Regions from separate parts of the Alteromonas sp. G4i13 genome, predicted to be linked through region 2. Evidence: predicted binding sites of a transcription regulator. Region 2 holds the regulator's gene; each other region holds the start of a gene.
What was found. Region 2 encodes sigma-54, which starts transcription at its own class of promoters, with help from an activator protein. Its sites were predicted from a motif close to GTTGGCACGNNNNTNGNNT; they were not measured.
Positions count from the first base shown of each region.

Region 1 (4,197 bases), on a different contig from region 2:
CGCAATACGGCGCGCCCGTCTGCGCCGCGACAATAAGGCGTGCGACCCGCACCTTTTAACTGCATTTCCCAACGCTTGCCGTTTAATACTGCTTCAACGATAGAAATTGCTCTGCCGTCGCCGTAGCCGTTACCTGTTCTAAACGGGCACTGCTGTGTGTACTCCGTACCGTAAATAGAAAGTGCGTAGCCGGTTGCCCAGCCGAAGGGCTTCATTGGAGCAGGTACATCCGACATGTCCCCTGAGAACAGCTGGGTGAAATCTTTAGATGTTGCCAAGCTATCGTCTAAGCCTAATTCGGCAAACAGCGTTTCGCTATGAGCAACGTACGTCGGTGCAGTTAATGGGGTCGGAGTAACTGGCACATAGTGACCTGAGAACACTTGGCGCGGGTCATGGTCGTCACCATCGCACGTCGACTGCGGGTCTGGGGTAAGGGTATTCAGCAAAGAGTAATCTACGTGCTTTGCGAATTCATCTAGTGTTTTGATACGTTCTGTCACTATGCCTGCCTATTTCACTGAATGGGAAAATCTGTTTGCGAGCATCGAGGCTCAGGTTACTTTTGCACCTTTAACCATTAACAATCTCGACACTTCATACGTTTTTTCAATGATTATTGTTTAGGTCGAAGTGCAAGCTGCCCTTGCTCTACAGTTAGCTGTAAAGGTACCGTTGAAAGCATGCTTACCGCTTTGTTCGCAGGATCTAGGCGATAAACAGGGTTATTGGCTAAATAGCCATTGATGAGCTGCATGAATTCGCCACTTACAGGGGCTAAATTACCCTTAAAGCCGCCAGCATCAATTGTGCTATCAAGTAGAGACAATGAGCGCACAAAAATCGCTTTTTCTTCACTGTCGTAATAAGGCGTGCCTTCCAAAGCAAGACTTACTTTTGCAGGGTAGTTCAACCCAAATGCACTAATACGCGCAGTGGCAATAGCGCCTAGCTGAACCACGTCTCTGCCATCTGGGCCTATGGTTGCTGTCATATCTTCCACGTCTAAATAAAGAGGAATACCAGCAAGTGACGTTTGCTTCTGCAACTTACTCACTTGGCTATCAAGCACTTGTTCTAACTCGGCATTAGATACAGTGTAAACTGCCAGTTGAGAGAGAGTAGCGCAGCCTGCAAGAATGGTAGCGAAGGCAATGGAAAGTAGAATTCTCATAAAAAAGTCTCTTTTAGCAATGAGTTGTCGAATTACACCGTGCGAGCCGGAAATACTGGCGCTGCAACAAAGAAGTGCCTCTATTGTACGGGCAGAGGAAAGGGATGAACAATGAAATCGTTAATTCGCTAAGACAACGGCTTATTCAGGGAGTCCATGAGTAGGAGAGAGGCGCAAAGCGTAACGCTGGAAAAAAATACTTGGTTGCCGACACTTAATAAAATTGTGTGTATGACCACTGTTGGAATACGTGCAATCGAAAGAGCGTGAACATGGCGTCATTTATATCTCAAGTTGGACAGTTTGTCGCAATCAACTTGATTAGTTTATAGCGGCTGTATTACCGTAGGCCCCTCGGTTGGGGAGTAGCCTGTTTCCGTTTCGAATGGAAAAGTTTGTATCAACATAATTGGTCACATTACCATGGTACAAACACCTCTTGGTTGGCGAGACCATCGATAAGTCCACGCGTAAAGGTCAGGCGTGCGGATTTGTCGTGGACTCAATTAGCCTGACCGGAGTTCTAAAACTATGAGTATCTTCGCTCTTATCTTGCTAGCCTTTGCTATGTCAACAGATGCGTTTGCCGCCGCGATAGGCAAAGGTGTCAAAATCAATCGCCCTCGTTTAAGTTTTGCCCTCAAAATTGGCCTTTTGTTCGGACTTATAGAGGCAACAACTCCATTTATAGGCTGGTTCATTGGTCGCGCGGCGTCTTCATACGTTGAAGCATGGGATCATTGGATTGCGCTAATAATTCTTTCTGGTTTAGGTATTCATATGGTACTCGAGAGCCTGAAACCTGCCGAAGAAGAGTCGACGTCTCAAAAACAATCCTTTATTTTGTTGTGTATTACTGCGTTAGGCACAAGCATCGACGCAATGGCAGTGGGTGCAAGTCTCGCGCTAATTGACGTGAACATTGCTATTGCTGCGACGTTAATTGGGATAGCCACTTTTTCTATGGTAACTATTGGCATTATGTTGGGCAGTGTTATGGGAACATTGATAGGTAAGCGAGCAGAGACATTTGGTGGCATTGTGCTTGTTTCGGTTGGTACTTGGATCTTTGTGAGTCACACACTCTAGAGCGTGTTGATCTTTGTGGTTTGAACGTTAACCGTGCTTCTATTACCGCTATAGCCACGCACGTTGAAACCGTTTATTAGATAACCCGATGGGTTATTTTCATCGCCAGAAAAACCTCGGATCGCAAAGCTATCGAACATGCCGCCAGAGTTGTTTTGTCTAACAATGGTGGGCGCAAAATCTAGTGCATCGATGAAGCGCGAGATCCCTTCTTTTAAGATCAAGCATAAGCAAGGTATTACGTGTCTTTGGCAGGTTTTGTAGAGGTCGCGAATGTTATGTTATCTCGTTTCTTTTGGCAAGGAAGGTAAGCAAACAATAAGGTGAGATTGATGATTATTGCGGGCTGCTACAGATACATACAGGCTGTTTATATTGATAAATGGAAATGTGCAGAGCTGTGAGTAAAAATAAACTTACTGGTCTAAACTGACCTGCGCAGCGTTTTCCTCGGTCTACTAATGCTATACACTTCGCGTTTTTATTACTCTTGCCTGCAGGCTGAACCTAAATTTTTAACTAGGACACTGAATGCGTCACACAACCCTATCTTTGCTCTTTTGTACTTTACCTTTTGCCGCCATGGCCGCTGAAAGTGTTGATTCATCAAACGCTAACGCTGGCGTGGACAGCAACGAAAAAGGCGTAGAAAAAATTACGATTGAAGGGGCGGCGACGGCGAACAACAAGCCGGTAGGGACGTTTAATTCACCTATATCTAACTTAGAATACGATCCGCGAGTCGATTTGCAATCAAGGAACATGGCAGAAGCGCAGGCTGACGTGACTATTCGCGGCGGTATATTCGAAAACACGGGTTTTCGCATAGGAAGCGCAACGCTGATCGACCCGCAAACGGGGCACTATTTCGCTGAAATTCCGATTGCGCCAGAAATGTTGACGAAGCCGAGTATTTTCACGGGCGTCGATAACGCGCTTTACGGCGTAAATAGCTCTGTAGGTACGGTGTCTTACGGCTGGCGTCCCATCCAAACAGCAGGCAGTGTGTCAGTGGGAATAGGTAATAACAACTTCAATTTGCAGCGTGTACACGGTGCAGTAAAGCACGCGCTTAGTGATTTACCCGGTTGGTCTGTTGGCGTTGAAGGAGAGTATTCTCGCTCTGAAAGTGATGGCACTATTGCTAATGGCGATCATAATTTCGAACGCGCGTCAGGGCGTATTCAGCTGGCAAGTAATGACTCACAAACCGACGTGTTTTATGGCTTTCAGCAAAAGTTTTTTGGCTGGCCTAACTTGTACACGCCTTTTAATGTAAACGAGACAGAAGACATTCAAACCCGTTTGGTCATGCTAAATCACAAACAGCGCTACGGCGAAGAGAGCATGAAAAACACCTTTGAAGTTTCTGCTTACTACAGAGAAAATGACGACCATTACGTATACTCACGTGAAAATCCTGAAGCGTTTCAGGCGTTTCACGAAACCAAAGTGAAGTCATTGGCGTTTTCCGGTACTCATCATGTATCGCAAGAATTTGGTATCAACTACGCAGCACAGTTTACTGCAGACGACATCACATCAACCACGCTAGAGAACAATTTCACCTCTCGCGACTACTACAAAATAAGCCTAGTGCCCGAGTATCGAACTCAGTTGAACAGCAATGAATCGCTTACCGTTCGTTTAGGTGCGGCGTTTGACGATACAAATCGCGACGACGACCGACTGTCTTTTGTGGGCGATATTAGTTGGCTTACCCAAACAGGGGGCAATGCCTCGCGTACACTCTATCTTTCGTATGCAGAGGCGACGCAGGTGGCTGGCTACACTGCTGTAGGCGGCAGCACCACAAGGGGTCTGTTTAGAAGTAACAACCAGTTACAGCGAGAAGTCAGCAAAAACTTAGAGTTTGGGGCGTCATTTGATAAAACGTCTTTCAAAGTTGATACCGCTGTATTCTATCGCTGGGA
Region 1 is NZ_JBHNYX010000002.1:114,670-118,866, reverse strand. It holds gene ACFI6J_RS01525 (protein adenylyltransferase SelO family protein) at 1-503, opposite strand, end outside; gene ACFI6J_RS01520 (DUF1439 domain-containing protein) at 617-1,174, opposite strand; yybP-ykoY riboswitch at 1,526-1,653, shown strand; gene ACFI6J_RS01515 (manganese efflux pump MntP) at 1,706-2,263, shown strand; partial or broken gene ACFI6J_RS01510 (TonB-dependent receptor plug domain-containing protein) at 2,272-2,484, opposite strand; gene ACFI6J_RS01505 (TonB-dependent receptor plug domain-containing protein) at 2,795-4,197, shown strand, end outside.
Region 1: the regulator sigma-54 is predicted to act here: its motif matches at 1,617-1,635, upstream of ACFI6J_RS01515 (manganese efflux pump MntP).

Region 2 (4,197 bases):
AACGACTCGAACACAAGCACAAGGCGTGAGCTTTTCTTACCCAAGATACGCTCTCGAATTAACTCTGCCAGTTGGTGAATGGTAAGCTTATCAGTGTCTAAATATAAATCTGCGCGTTCAGCAATAGGAGCAAGTAGGGCTGACTCGGCTTTAATGGCTTCTGAAAGCGATTTATTAAGCTTGGCGAGAGGGTGAAGACGACGTGTTTCGCTAAAACGCTTAACCAGTACATCATCGCTCGCGTCAATGTAAACAATGGTCATCGACCACGAAGAAGGCAGGTAGTCTAGAATTTCTACCAAATCGTCAGGATTTTTAGGTAAGTTTCTCACATCGATACTTACCGCAACCTGATCGTACTCGTCAACAACTGTATGGGTTAAGGTGGGAAGTAAGTTTACCGGGATATTATCAACACAGTAATAACCTAAATCTTCCAATGCGCGAAGTGCGACAGACTTACCAGACCCCGAACGACCACTGATTATTATCAGCTTCACCTACTTTCTCCCTAATACTCTGGTTTTATCACATACGCGTTGTTGAATTAGGCGCCTACTAAACGGTTAATAGGCGCTTAATGTTTAACTTAATGCAGATAGAATATCGTCGCTTGTCGTTGCGCGACGTATTGCTTTAATCGTTTCTTTGTCGCTTAGTTTACCAGCCACGGTGGCCAGCGTTTGAAGGTGTCCTTCGGTCTGTTCCTCGGGAACGAGTAGCGCAAAAAAGATGTCTACGGGTTTCTCGTCAAGGGCGTCAAAGTCGATTGCTGGCGTGCTGGTTACAACAATGGCAATCACTTTCTCAAGGCCCGGCAGGCGCCCGTGGGGCAGGGCGATACCATTGCCAATGCCTGTACTACCCATACGCTCTCGAGCCATCAAACTGTTAAGTACCGTTGCCTGATCAATGTTCTCGTTTTGCTTGGCAGCGATATCAGCGATGATCTCAAGAATTCGCTTTTTACTATTACACTGAACCGCACACTCGGTGCGGTCCAGACTTACGATGGCTTGTATATCCATGCTTAATTAACTACTAATGTTTTTTCAGTTTTTCCTTATGCTTGATTACCTGCCGGTCGAGTTTATCAACCATGCTGTCAATCGCCGCATACATGTCGGTATTTTCTGAGGATGCGAATACTTCAGCGCCACTTAAATGAACGGTCGCTTCGGCTTTTTGATTTAATTTTTCAACGTTCAGGATGACATGCACATTAGAAATGTGATCAAAGTGACGTTCAAGTTTGCTGAACTTCGTATCGACATAATTACGCAAAGAGTCGGTGATTTCGACATGATGACCAGTAAGGTTGATTTGCATATTTCGTCTTCCTTATATTATTAAGCCCGATTAAATAAGGCTTTTGCGTTGGTTCGACGGCGGGATCGACAACGATTCCCGGTACTTTGCTATTGTTCGCCGGGCAACTTTAATGCCTTGTTCGGCCAACAATGAAGCAATCTTGCTATCACTTAGCGGCTTGCTAGGCTTTTCAGCGGCCACTAATTTCTTGATCAATGCACGAATCGCTGTAGATGAACATTCACCACCAGACTCTGTTGCAACGTGGCTTGAGAAGAAATACTTCAATTCGAAGATTCCACGTGGCGTATGCATGTACTTTTGCGTTGTCACTCGCGAAATAGTGGATTCGTGCATATCTACCATTTCTGCGACATCATTTAGCACCATTGGTTTCATCATTTCCGGGCCGTGCTCAAAAAAGCCCATTTGCTGCTGCACAATGCAGTTTGCAACCTTCATTAAGGTTTCGTTACGAGATTCAAGGCTCTTTATGAACCACTTAGCCTCTTGCATGTGTGAGCGGATGAATTGTGAATCGCTACTATTCTTGGCACGGCGACTCATTGCTGCGTATTGTTGATTTACGCTTAACTTAGGCAGACTGTCGGGGTTCAGCTCAACCACCCAACGGCCATTTTTCTTGGTTACTGAGACATCAGGAATAACGTACTCAGGCTCTTTAGTAACTAAAGCACTACCTGGGCGAGGATTCAAGGTTTGCAGTAAACGCATTGCCTCGCGTAGCTGATCTTCTTTCAATCGGCTTTTACGCATAAGCGTACGATAGTCTTTGCTGCTCAGTAAGTCAGAGTACTCTTCAATCAGTTGCTTTGCTTCAGCAAGCCACGGTGTGTCTTCTGAAAATTGGCGCAATTGCACCATCAAACATTCTTGTGGAGAGCGTGAGCCAGAACCAATAGGGTCGAACATCTGAATGCGCTTTAGCACACATTCTATTTCGTCCATTTCAATTGGCTCTTCCATATCATCATCGTTGACCGCTTCTAAAATATCATCAAGGGTAACGGTTAAATAACCTGACTCGTCAATAGAGTCGATGATTGCTGTAGCGATTGCGCGATCGGTATCCGAGAAATGGGTAAGGCGCATTTGCCAAAGAAGGTGCTCTTGAATATCTTCAGTAGTCTCACCTTGGAAGATTTGCTCGTCGTCATTGGATGGACCCGGAGCAGGCGAAGATGAAGCAGAGTAGTATTCGTCCCATGTGCTGTCGATTGGCAGCTCATCGGGAAGATCGTTTTTCTCAAGTGCATCGCCGGCTTCTAGTGTGTCACTAGATGCAGAAGCAGTGGCCTCAGAGCCGCTGTCATCGTTGTCGATATTGTTCTTTTCTAGTTGCGGCTCGTCATTACCTTCTTCAACTTCTAATAGCGGATTAGAATCGAGCGCTTCTTGGATCTCTTGTTGAAGATCAAGTGTAGAAAGCTGCAGCAGTTTAATGGCCTGCTGAAGCTGTGGTGTCATGGTAAGTTGTTGGCTAAATTTTAGCTGTAAAGATGGTTTCATCTACGTCTTATTTAAATGCTCTAAATTGAATATACCAGAGCGAAACTGAAAAATGACAATTCGGTTACATTAACTATAGCCTGAATTGTTCGCCTAGGTATACATCCCTTACTTTTTGATTACTTAAAACCTGTTCCGCCGTTCCTTGCGCAATAAGCTCGCCATGACTCACAATGTACGCCTTTTCACAAACATCCAATGTCTCTCGTACGTTATGGTCCGTGATAAGGATTCCAATCCCCCTATCGCGAAGATGTTGTATTATCTTCTTTATATCATTAACTGATATTGGATCAACACCAGCAAATGGTTCATCTAACAAAATAAATTGCGGTTTTGCTGCCAGAGCGCGGGCAATCTCAACGCGACGGCGTTCGCCCCCTGACAAACTCATCCCCGTACTATTACGTATATGGTTAATATTAAATTCATCAAGTAGCGCATCAGCTTCTTCTTCTTGCTGTTGTGAATTTAAATCTTTACGGGTTTGCAAAATGGCCATGATATTTTCATGTACCGTGAGCTTTCTGAAAATAGAGGCTTCCTGCGGTAGGTAGCCTATTCCGCGGCGTGCACGCTCGTGCATGGGCTGATGAGTTAGCTCATTGTCGTCAATTTCAATCTTGCCTTTATCCAAATTCACTAAACCAACAATCATGTAGAATGTGGTGGTCTTACCAGCGCCATTTGGGCCAAGAAGACCGACAATTTGACCCGTTGAGACAGACAGGCTTACATCTCGTACAACCTGTCTTGACTTGTAAGCCTTAGCAAGATTTTTAGCGCTCAAAGTTGCCATTGCTATTCATTGCCCTCGTTGTCTTTTTTGTCTTTCTTAGACGAAGTTTTGCGAATGGTCTCAGGTGTGAATACTGTGGTCACTCGACCCTCACCATCCTTACCTGCGCCGCCAGTCGCTAGCAATTGCTCGGTAATCATATCGAACGTGATGTTGTCACCCTGTACTTTACTGGTGTCTTGTTTCAACTCTGCGTTTCCAGCAAGAGAAATCGTTCGGTTCACCACTTCATAGCGTATTTCATTAGCTTTTGCCGAAACTGGCGTGCCGTCTTCCAATTGCTGGGAATAGCTTGCAGGCTTTCCTCTAGCAATAAATATTTCACGACCACCACCGTCAGTGGCAATTACTTCCACTTCGTCAGCTTCAATAACCAAAGAGCCTTGAGTTATGAGTACGTCGTCTTTGTACAACGCGGTTTTATTTTTACCGTCGATAAACTGGGTGTTCGAGCCTATTTTTATGGGCTGCGAAAAATCATCTTCACTGGCGTGTACCGCACCGCTAGCGATGGCAAGCAATAAACTAGTTGCTAGGGGAATAAGTGGTTTGTACAT
Region 2 is NZ_JBHNYX010000027.1:38,194-42,390, forward strand. It holds gene rapZ (RNase adapter RapZ) at 1-500, opposite strand, end outside; gene ptsN (PTS IIA-like nitrogen regulatory protein PtsN) at 585-1,028, opposite strand; gene hpf (ribosome hibernation promoting factor) at 1,042-1,329, opposite strand; gene ACFI6J_RS13905 (RNA polymerase factor sigma-54) at 1,360-2,841, opposite strand; gene lptB (LPS export ABC transporter ATP-binding protein) at 2,915-3,640, opposite strand; gene lptA (lipopolysaccharide transport periplasmic protein LptA) at 3,643-4,197, opposite strand; gene lptC (LPS export ABC transporter periplasmic protein LptC) at 4,166-4,197, opposite strand, start outside.

Region 3 (4,197 bases), on a different contig from region 2:
GCGATTGGAGTTGTTTCGCTTCCATGTGTTATGCAAGCTCCTTATTAGCCAAAAATAACCGCCGGCATGCTACTGCCGGGCTAACCGATTGTTCGATACATTGAAATCAAAATTCGCCCGTAGCGGGTTGATATCCAATCCGCCTCTGCGGGTGTAGCGCGCATAGACTGCTAGCTTGTGCGGCTTGCATCGATTCATTAAATCACAAAAAATTCGCTCGATACACTGCTCGTGAAATTCATTATGCCGGCGAAACGAGATGAGATAAGCCAGCAGTCCGGCGTGGTCTATAGCCGCGCCTTCGTAATGAATTTGCACACTGGCCCAGTCAGGCTGACTGGTGATCAGGCAATTAGACTTTAATAAATGACTCACCAGGGTTTCAGAAACCTGCTGGTCGCCGGTTGTGAGCAGCTCCGGGCTCGGCTCATAGGCATTGATTTCAATGTCCAGATCGTCAATCACGGTGCCGTCGAGTTCACCAAGGTGAAGGGCGCCAAACTGACCGGCGCTGAATAATTGCACCTTAACCGGTGCCTGGGCACAGGCCGATAAATCCTTGCTTAAGTGTCGGGCCACTTCATCTGCACTGCCAAATACCGACTGATTGAAGCTGTTCAGATAAAGCTTGAAAGACTTAGACTCGATAAGGTTTTGCGAATCAATTGGCACCTGGCATTGCAAAATGGCGACCTGCGGTTTGCCTTTCGGATTAAGCCACGAAAGCTCATAACCGTTCCAGATATCCACACCGCCAAAAGGCAGGGGCTGTGAAACGCCAATTTGTTCACGGCTTAGCGAGCGCGGCACACCTTGCAACAGCTCAGGCGTGTACTGTTCAATGTAGTCAACCTTTTGACCCAGTGTCAGGTTGGCGGGAAGAGACGGTGACGAAGAGTGCTTTACTGTCATGCTGTCCTGTAACTTTTTACCACTGATTAATCATGGCACGCGCATTCAATATGCCAAGCTGGTGTTTAAAGTGCCATAAATTCTTTACTATAGAGGTTTAGTATACCTGATATGGAATCGCAATGGAGAATATAGTTCAACAATCATTGCATAAGTTAATGCGCGATTTACAACAAGCGGCAGCGTCTCATCCCGCGCTGATGACCACTGAGTTTGAAGCGGAATTAGCATCCCCCTGTTATGTGGGGAACGCCAGCCAGGGAGAGCCCTGCACCTGGCAGCCCGTGCCGATGGAAGGTGAATATACCTTTGCCAATATCGAAAACGCCTTGCACATCACGCTGAACGAGCAATTTTGCAAATTCTTTACCACTTACTGGAGTTTTAATCTGCCGGTTAAGGCTGAACAAGGCAACTGTGAATTATTGCAGGTTTGCAGTGAAGAGGACTTCGAGCGACTACAACAAAACCTGATTGGCCATTTGTTAATGAAGCAGCGACTAAAACAGCCGCCCACGTTATTTTTTGGCTTAACCGATGAAGACGACTTTATTTTGTCTGTAGATAATGCCTCAGGTGAGGTAGTACTGGAACAGGTGGGGAAATTGCCCACTCGTTGTCTGGCACCTGATCTGGCGACCTTTATTGATGGCCTGACGCCAGCCGTTTAACTGAGCTTTGCCAGCCGGCTCTCCATCACCGCGAGGGCCTGCTCTAACTGTTCCACCCGTTTTTCCAGCTCAGCGATGCGCTCTTTGTCGCCCGGTGTTTTGGGTTGGGCTTTGACCTGCACATTCTGCTGATTAAAGACCTTTATCGCCTCAATGGCGTCCAGCACGCTTACCTTGAAAGGCGCTTTACCACGCAATAAGCCTACACCCGGCGTTAAGCCCTCGGCCGCCAATAAATGGCAGATTTCGACCAGGGTTTTATGGTTTTCTTTAGAGGACATGCATTTACTCTTTACTGGTGACCAACACACCAGGCGGGCTTGGCCTTTAGTCAGTTAGTCAAAACAACGAAAATTTCGCTAATCATACCGATAGTTAGCACCGCCGCCAAGTGGTTATTTTTTAATTTCTTTAAAATTCAATAAGTTATAGTTGGCCTCATTCTTGATTACCTGAAGTTCATTAGTGACTTATTATTTTTCAACAGGGAACCACTATGAAAAAATTAATGCTTTGTACTGCTCTGGTAGCACCCATGTTACTGTCTGGTTGTGTCATTTCCGTAGGAGGTAATGACAAAGAACATTACCAGGCCAGCTGGGAGCAGCGTGAGTATAATAATCGTAAACATATCAGCAATCTGGAAGTGAATGCGCACTTTGAAGACGTTACCCGTAAGATGGGTGTAGCCGACTTCAACGAAATGGTAGGCGAGGGCGATCACGTTTACCGGATTCTTTACTATCGCACGCAGCGTACCGAGGACGACGGTATCACCACCAAGGACGAGTGTACTCCCCTGGTCTTCAAAGATAATCGCTTAATTGGTTGGGGTGAAGAAGCGGTCCGTAAAATCTAATCCGCCCACCGTTTACACTTACTGACAAGCCCGATAAACATCCCGTTTATCGGGCTTGTTGCTGTCTGGCCGGCCATCATTAATGATGGCTCGTTGCACTACCTGCCCGATCACTGTACTCAATTATCATCGCTAAACTTATTCAAATGTATAAATATTGTTAACGGTATATTTACATGGTGTTATTTTTTCGGCTAGAGTGGGGAACTGATGCACTTTTTGTGCGTCTATTACGTATCTCTTAAGACCAATCTTGTTGTTTTCAGTTTGCTGTTGTTCAGCGGCAGCGCTGAGCGGTTGAGTGAGAGGGCGGCCCGGGTCGCAAAACAGGCGTTTACGCATCACCACAACACGGGAGACAGGCTATGGTACAAGCGGAAATCCAACAAAACCTGGATAAAATCAGAGCAGCATACTTATCAGCGGAAGATCTGAAAGTGGCTGCATCCATCATTTACAACGCCTACCACGACGATCCAATTTTTTTACAAATATTCCAGAGTGAAAAAGAAGGCTACGAATCGCGGTTACGGTCGGCTATTCGCGAAGAACTCACCGCATTCTGGGAAGCCGAGCAACCCATTATTGGCCTGTTTGATGAGGGGCGATTATTGTCTGTTGCCTGCCTCACGGGGCCAGACAATGCTGCAGGGGCTGGGCGTTATTGGCACTGGCGGTTAAAAATGCTGCTGACCACCGGGTATTACGGCACCCGGCAAATGCTCGAGAAAGAGGAAAAAATTCGTTCTGCCATGCCAGCTGAAAAGTATCATCTGCTGTCGTTCATTGCGGTGCATCCGGACTATCAGTCACACGGTCTTGGTCATCTGCTGATGCGGGCTATCGACAGTGTCTTACTTGAGCATCGTGATTCAGAAGGGGTGGGCGTATTTGTGACAGTACCTAAATATGAAACGTTCTTTTCTGACGGCTTTTATCAAAAAGTCGCGCAGGTGGAAATTGCTAATAAAACCGGGCAGGTTATGTTCCGTCCAAGGCCTTAATCGTTCGCCGGGAATACCGTGCAGGGCGAGCAATCCGCCCTGCTTTTAACGAGAAAATGCCTTGTCAGCCTTGCGGGCCGAATCCCGTCAGGTATAGTGCCTGTATAGATAATTACACGCTGCAGATATGTCAGACTCTTTAGACTTCAATCCGGTACAAGCCATTCAGAATGAAGATGCCTGGGTAAGTGTCATCCAGAAAATGGATGAAGCCTATGCGGATCTGGTGCAGTCACAGGTCGAAGTCGAAGAAAAAAACGTTGAGCTGGAAGAGGCCAAAAGCTTTTCTGACAGTATTCAAAGTGCTATGAACGATGTGCTCGTCGTGTGTGATAACGACGGTATCATTGAAGGCGTAAACCGGGCATTAACCGAGCTGGTGGGGGAGTCTGAATCGGCTCTGATTGGTCGTTCTATTTTAACCTTTATCGCCCCGGAGTTGCACGACAAGGTACAGGGCTTTTACGAACGCCTGCGTGCTCAGTCTGTGCGCGACTACGAGCTGGAATTACAGGGCAAGTCGGGCAGTGTACCGTTATCGGTAAATTGTACGGCGCGCTTAAATCACCGCGGTAAGTCTGTGGGCATGGTGCTGGTAGGACGCCCTCTTGGTGAGCTGCAAAGAGCCTATAAAGAGCTTAATATTGCCCATGCTGAATTACAGCTCGCCCAGCAACGACTTATTCAGTCAGAAAAAATGGCTTCTCTGGGTCGTCTGGTGGCAGGTGTAGCCCACGAGCTGAACAATCCC
Region 3 is NZ_JBHNYX010000048.1:23,118-27,314, reverse strand. It holds gene ACFI6J_RS18320 (GGDEF domain-containing protein) at 1-25, opposite strand, end outside; gene queF (NADPH-dependent 7-cyano-7-deazaguanine reductase QueF) at 70-912, opposite strand; gene syd (SecY-interacting protein) at 1,035-1,583, shown strand; gene ACFI6J_RS18305 (hypothetical protein) at 1,580-1,864, opposite strand; gene ACFI6J_RS18300 (DUF3192 domain-containing protein) at 2,080-2,442, shown strand; gene ACFI6J_RS18295 (GNAT family N-acetyltransferase) at 2,808-3,446, shown strand; gene ACFI6J_RS18290 (PAS domain-containing sensor histidine kinase) at 3,574-4,197, shown strand, end outside.
Region 3: the regulator sigma-54 is predicted to act here: its motif matches at 2,015-2,033, upstream of ACFI6J_RS18300 (DUF3192 domain-containing protein).